Regions from separate parts of the Streptomyces sp. NBC_01233 genome, predicted to be linked through region 1. Evidence: riboswitches for the same ligand, from Rfam matches in the RefSeq annotation. Region 1 holds a riboswitch; the other holds the start of a gene.
The links. A riboswitch is a leader RNA that binds a small molecule or an ion and turns the genes downstream of it on or off. The one in region 1 is predicted to bind glycine.
Positions count from the first base shown of each region.

Region 2: it holds a riboswitch for glycine, as region 1 does, so the genes downstream of both, gcvP (aminomethyl-transferring glycine dehydrogenase) here and gcvT (glycine cleavage system aminomethyltransferase GcvT) in region 1, are expected to answer to the same signal.

Region 1 covers NZ_CP108514.1:6,473,563-6,476,957, forward strand. Annotated here, with positions in the region: gene glyA (serine hydroxymethyltransferase) at 1-92, opposite strand, end outside; gene gcvH (glycine cleavage system protein GcvH) at 108-488, opposite strand; gene gcvT (glycine cleavage system aminomethyltransferase GcvT) at 600-1,715, opposite strand; glycine riboswitch at 1,856-1,959, opposite strand; gene OG332_RS30995 (AAA family ATPase) at 2,166-2,834, shown strand; gene OG332_RS31000 (enhanced serine sensitivity protein SseB) at 2,984-3,395, shown strand, end outside.
Region 2 covers NZ_CP108514.1:1,709,507-1,712,901, reverse strand. Annotated here, with positions in the region: gene OG332_RS07795 (DNA polymerase IV) at 1-575, shown strand, start outside; gene OG332_RS07790 (PRC-barrel domain-containing protein) at 655-1,020, opposite strand; glycine riboswitch at 1,134-1,232, shown strand; glycine riboswitch at 1,234-1,365, shown strand; gene gcvP (aminomethyl-transferring glycine dehydrogenase) at 1,429-3,395, shown strand, end outside.

The sequences.
Region 1 (3,395 bases):
TCCAGGGTGGACTGCTGGCGCACGAGCTCGGCGTCGACGGCGGCGGCGACGTCCGGGTCGAGCTCGTGGAGAGGGGTGTTCAGTACAGACATCAGGGTCCCCTGGGGTCAGTTACCGGCGGTGAGCTTGGTGTACTCCTCGAAGGACAGGGCGTCCTTCGGCTCCTCCGAGAGGCGCACCTTGAACAGCCAGCCGCCCTCGAACGGGGCCGTGTTCACGAGCGCCGGGTCGTCCACGACGTCCTGGTTGGCCTCGACGATCTCGCCGGAGACGGGGGAGTACAGGTCGCTGACCGACTTCGTCGACTCCAGCTCGCCACAGGTCTCGCCCTCGGTCACGGTGTCGCCGACCTCGGGGAGCTGGGCGTAGACGACGTCACCGAGCGCGTTGGCCGCGAACTCCGTGATGCCGACCGTCGCGACGCCGTCCACGGCGTCCGACAGCCACTCGTGCTCCTTGGTGTAACGCAGCTTCTCGGGGTTGCTCATGACCTGATTCTCCTGGATGCGGGGGAGTGGATACGAACGGTGGTCTCGGGTACTGAGACGCTGCCGTACGGGGTTCCGTACGGCTCGTGCACGGCTCGGCCGTGTGCGGAACTACTTCTGCCGCTTGTAGAACGGCAGCGCCACGACCTCGTACGGCTCATGCGTACCGCGAATGTCGACGCCGACGCCGGAGGTGCCGGGCGCGGCGTGCGCCGCGTCCACGTACGCCATCGCGATCGGCTTGCCCAGCGTCGGGGACGGGGCGCCCGAGGTGATCTCGCCGATGACCTGACCGTCGGCGACGACCGGGAAACCGGCGCGCGGGACGCGGCGGCCCTCGGCGATCAGGCCGACCAGCTTGCGCGGCGGGTTGGTGGCGGCGCGCTCGGCGGCGACCTCCAGCGCGGCGCGACCGACGAAGTCCCCCTCCTTCTCGAACTTCACGACCCGGCCCAGCCCCGCGTCGAAGGGGGTCAGGGAGGTGGTCAGCTCGTGCCCGTACAGCGGCATGCCCGCTTCCAGGCGCAGGGTGTCGCGGCAGGACAGGCCGGCCGGCACCAGGCCGACGCCCTCGCCCGCCTTGGTCAGCGCCTGCCACAGCTCCACGGCGTGCTCGGGGGCGACGAACAGCTCGAAGCCGTCCTCGCCCGTGTAGCCCGTACGCGCGATCAGCGCGGGCACGCCCGCGACGGTGCCCGGCAGACCGGCGTAGTACTTGAGGCCGTCCAGATCGGCGTCCGTCAGGGACTTCAGGATGCCGGGGGACTCCGGGCCCTGCACCGCGAGCAGCGCGTACGCGTCGCGGTCGTCGCGGACCTCGGTGTCGAAGCCGGCGGCGCGCTCGGTCAGGGCGTCGAGGACGACCTGGGCGTTGGAGGCGTTGGCGACGACCATGAACTCGGTCTCGCCGAGGCGGTAGACGATCAGGTCGTCGACGATCCCGCCGTCTTCCTGGCAGATGTGCGTGTAGCGGGCGCGGCCGACGCCGACGGTGGAGATGTTGCCGACCAGCGCGTAGTCGAGGGCCTTGACGGCCTCCGGGCCGGTCAGCGTGATCTCGCCCATGTGCGACAGGTCGAACAGACCGGCCTTGGTGCGCACGGCGTTGTGCTCGTCGCGCTCGCTGGCGTACCGCAGCGGCATGTCCCAGCCCGCGAAGTCGGTCATGGTCGCACCGAGCGAGCGGTGCAGCGCATCGAGGGCGGTCAGACGGGGGGCAGTGCTCATGGGTGTGGCTCCCGAGTCCCAGGGCATGACATGACGAGGAGGGTCCTCCCCATCTGTCATCGGAACCTGAGAGGTTCGCCGAGAGTTCCTCGGCTTGCACCTTGGGTGGAGCTGTCGAGCAGCTCGCTTTTCAGATCTGCCTCATCCACGCGGTACGGGGCCTGAGAGATTCAAGGGAGGATCTTGCTCCTTCGGCGCCCGCGCACGGCCTTGCGGCGTGCCGGGACTCTCCCGCGCGGATTCAAGCGGCCGGTATGCAGTTGGTCCAGATGGCGCACATCATTGCACGCCATGCCCGTGATCGGGCGGAGGGGTCCGAAAGTTCGTACGGTGCCCCGAGCGGGCGGACCGGAACCGGGGCTGCCGGATTACCGTCTCTTTACACTCAGTGGGCAAGGGTCCTGGTGGCCCGATTCGGGGGAGGCGAACACTGTGCGGAGATTCGGAGTGGTGACGACGACGGGAACCGTGGACGCGGTGCCGGCGCAGCGCGGCACGCACGGACGGGACCACGGGCGCAAGCGTGCGGCGGACCCCGGCATCCGCCCCGTACGCGACCTGCGCGGCCCCGCGGTGCACGGCCCGCAGCGGCTCGCGTTCGCGGACGGGGACATCGTCGTCGTGTCCGGCCTGCCCGGCGGCGGCAAGAGCACGCTGATCAAGCGGGCGGCGGCCGAGGGCGGCGCCGTCGACTCCCAGGACGCCCGTGAGCGCTGGGAGCGGCGGATGCCGGCGGCGCTGCCGTACGCGGTGTACCGCCCGCTGGTGCGCGCCGCGCACTACTGGGGGCTGTGGCGGCTCCTGCGCTCCGGAGCCTCCGTGGTCGTCCACGACTGCGGTACGCAGAGCTGGGTGCGCGGCCTGCTCGCGGTGGCCGCGCGGCGCCGGGGGCGGGCGCTGCACCTGCTCCTCCTCGACAGCAGCCCCGCGGAGGCCCTCTCCGGCCAGGCCGCGCGGGGGCGACGGGTGTCCGCCTACGCCTTCGCCCGCCACCGCGGCGCGGTGGGCCGCCTGCTGCGCGAAGCCGAGGCGGGCCGCCCCCCGGCAGGCTGCGCCTCGGTGACCCTCCTGGACCGGGCCTCCGCCGCGACGGTGACCCGCATCGCCTTCCGCGCCTGACCGCCGGTTCCACGCCTGACCGCCGGGCGCGCGCCGCCGCTGCCGGGCTCTGCCCCCGGGACCCGGGGCGGAGCCCCGGCGACGGTGCGGCACACGGGGCCGGTACCCTGCGGGGCGACACGCGCGGGATCAGGCAAAGGCAGGGGCACATGCAGGGCAGCGGCTGGCCGGGGAATGAGCTGGAGCAGGTGCTCGGGGCGGCGCTCGGGCACCCGGACGCAGGCGGGCGGATCCTGGAAGTGCTCGGGCGCAGCCAGGTGTGGGTCCCCCTGCCCGGCGGCGGTGGCCCGGACTCGGCCGATCTCACCCTGCCCACGATGGACATCGGCGGGGCGGCGTACGTCCCCGTCTACACCTCCGAGGCCCAGTTCCTCGCCTGCGTCGGCCCCGGCATGGGCTTCGCCGTGGCCCCGGCCGTGGAGTTCGCCCGCGGCCTGCCCCCGCAGCTCGGCATCGCGCTCAATCCCGACGGCGCCGTCGGCGTCCCGCTGCCCCCGCCCGCCGTCGCGGAGCTCTGCCGCACCGGCCGGACCCCGCTCGACGGCCCCTCCACCGGCGGCC
Region 2 (3,395 bases), 4.8 Mb from region 1:
ACGACTTCTCGACGCTGACGCGGTCCGAGACGCTGCGCGGGCCCACGGACGACCCCGCGGTGGTGCGGGAGGCCGCGGCGCGGCTGCTGGAGGGCGTGGACACCACGGGAGGAGTGCGGCTGCTGGGGGTGGGGGTGACGGGGCTCGCGGACTACACGCAGGAGGACCTGTTCGCGCAGTCGCTCGCCACTGAGCCGGACGGGGCGGGCGGGGCGGGCGGGACGAGTGAGGAGGCCGGGACGGCTGTCGCCGGCGGGAACAGCGAGCCCGGAGCCGCTGCCGCCCCTGTGGGGGCTTCTGAGGCTCCCGGGGCCCCGGCGGCCGCCGAGCCGCCCGGGGGGCCGGAGCCGGCTCCCGAGCGGCGCTGGCCGGCCGGGAGCGACGTACGGCACGCGGTGTACGGGCCCGGGTGGGTGCAGGGCAGCGGGGTGGGGCGGGTGACCGTACGGTTCGAGCAGCCCGGATCGGAGCCCGGCCGGGTGCGGACCTTCCGGGTGGACGACCCCGAGCTGGAGCCTTCCGATCCGCTGCCGCTGGTGGGGGAGGGGGAGCCGGGAGCCGCCCGCCCGGCATGATCCGGAAGCCGGACGGCGGGGCATCGCGTGAGCCGGCCCGAGCACCGGCTCACGGCCGCCGGCCCCCTCCCGGGCCCGCTCAGCCCTCGTCGCTCGCTAGGCGGCCGAAGTCGCGCTGGAAGTCCGTCGGCAGGGTCGTGTCCAGGCCGTAGTGGTGGTAGAGCTGCAGCTCCTGTTCGGGGGAGAGGTGGCGGCCGACGCCGAAGTCGGGGGCGTCCCTGATGAGGGAGCGCTCGAAGGGCACCCGCAGGGTGTCGCCCACCATCTCGCTCGGCTCCAGCGGGACGAAGGCGTCCCGGCTGAAGAGGCCCGTACGGACGGCCGCCCATTCCGGGACGCCCGTGGCATCGTCGAGGTAGACCTCGTCCACGGTGCCGATCTTGGTGCCATTGCGGTCGAACGCCTTGCGGCCGATCAGGCTGCGCGGATCGATGTCGGTCTGCACGGTCCCTCCAAATGGTCGCAACTCCTCCGTAATGACTACAGAAGTGCATAACGGCAGCGGAGGCCACTCGGGGGAGGCCCCAGATCCTCGCTGGTAGGCTGGGTGATGGCTGTCGACCCTGTGCGGGAGAGTCCTCCGAGTGAGCAAGACGGAGGCGCCGAAGGAGCAAATCCTCCCCGGAATCTCTCAGGCATACGTACCGCACGGACGAGGCCACTCTGGAAAGCAGGGGCGGGTACCGGGCGAGCAGTGCCGGTCCCACTCCTCACCGACGGTGAAAGCCGGAGCTCTTGGGCGACCCCCGTGACTCCGGTGAAACTCTCAGGTGCAGATGACAGAGGGGGAGGCCGTCCGGGTGCCAGCGCCGTGGTGCCCCTCGCAGGTCATACGACCAGGAGGCCTCCGTACATGACCGCCAACCGCATTCCGCTCTCCCAGCTGGAGCGAGGCATCCCCTTCGAACAGCGCCACATCGGCCCGGATGCCGAGGCGCAGGCGAAGATGCTCGCCCATGTGGGCTACGGCTCCCTGGACGAACTGACCGCCGCCGCGGTACCGGATGTGATCAAGACCGCCGAGGCGCTCGACCTGCCCGAGGCGCGGACCGAGGCCGAGGTGCTTGCCGAGCTGCGCTCGCTCGCCGACCGCAACCAGGTCCTCTCCCCGATGATCGGTCTCGGCTACTACGGGACCTTCACGCCCCCGGTGATCCTCCGCAACGTCATGGAGAACCCGGCCTGGTACACGGCGTACACGCCGTACCAGCCGGAGATCTCGCAGGGCCGCCTCGAAGCCCTCCTGAACTTCCAGACCGTCGTCGCCGAGCTCACCGGGCTGCCGACCTCGGGCGCCTCGCTGCTCGACGAGGGCACCGCGGCCGCCGAGGCCATGACGCTGGCCCGCCGCGTGGGCAAGGCCAAGGGCAACGTCTTCCTCGTGGACGCCGACGCGCTGCCGCAGACCATCGCCGTGATCGAGACCCGCGCCGAGCCGATCGGCATCGAGGTCGTCGTCGCCGACCTGTCCGAGGGCATCCCGGCCGAGGTCGCCGAGCGCGGTGTCTACGGCGTGCTGATCCAGTACCCGGGCGCCTCCGGTGCCGTCCGCGAGATCAAGCCGGTCATCGACCAGGCGCACGAGCTCGGCGCCATCGTCGCCGTCGCCGCCGACCTGCTCGCGCTGACCCTGCTGACCTCCCCGGGCGCGCTGGGCGCGGACATCGCCGTCGGCACCACCCAGCGCTTCGGCGTCCCGATGGGCTTCGGCGGACCGCACGCCGGCTACATGGCCGTCCAGGACAAGCACGCCCGCTCGCTGCCCGGCCGCCTCGTCGGCGTCTCGGTGGACGCGGACGGCAACAGGGCGTACCGCCTGGCGCTGCAGACCCGCGAGCAGCACATCCGCCGCGAGAAGGCCACCAGCAACATCTGTACCGCTCAGGTGCTGCTCGCCGTCATGGCCGCCATGTACGCCGTCTACCACGGCCCGGACGGTCTGCGGACGATCGCCCGCCGGACCCACCGCTACGCGGCCCTGCTCGCCGCGGGCCTGACGGCCGGCGGGGTCGAGATCGTGCACGGCTCGTACTTCGACACGGTCACCGCCCGTGTCCCGGGCCGCGCTGCCGAGGTCGTCGCCGCCGCCCGCGAGGGTGGCATCAACCTGTACCAGGTCGACGCCGACCACGTCTCCGTCTCCTGCGACGAGACCACCCTGCGCGCCGACGTCGAGGCCGTCTGGGCCGCCTTCGGCGTCACCGCGGACATCGAGGCGCTCGACGCGACCACGGCCGACACCCTGCCCGAGGGCCTGCTGCGCTCGGACGACTACCTGTCGCACCCGGTCTTCCACCAGCACCGCTCCGAGACCGCGATGCTGCGCTACCTGCGCAAGCTCTCGGACAAGGACTACGCGCTGGACCGCGGCATGATCCCGCTGGGCTCCTGCACCATGAAGCTCAACGCGACCACCGAGATGGAGTCGGTCACCTGGCCCGAATTCGGCCAGCTGCACCCCTTCGCTCCGGTGGAGCAGGCCGAGGGCTACCTCACGCTCATCACCGAGCTGGAGGAACGTCTCTGCGAGGTCACCGGTTACGACAAGGTGTCCATCCAGCCGAACGCCGGCTCCCAGGGCGAGCTCGCCGGCCTGCTGGCCGTCCGCGCCTACCACCGCGCGAACGGCGACGAGCAGCGCACCATCTGCCTCATCCCGTCCTCCGCGCACGGCACCAACGCCGCCAGCGCCGTGATGGCCGGCATGAAGGTCGTCGTCGTCAAGACCGCAGACGACGGCGAGGTGGACGCGGACGACCTGCGCGCCAAGATCGAGCAGTACCGCGACGAGCTCGCCGTGCTGATGATCACGTACCCCTC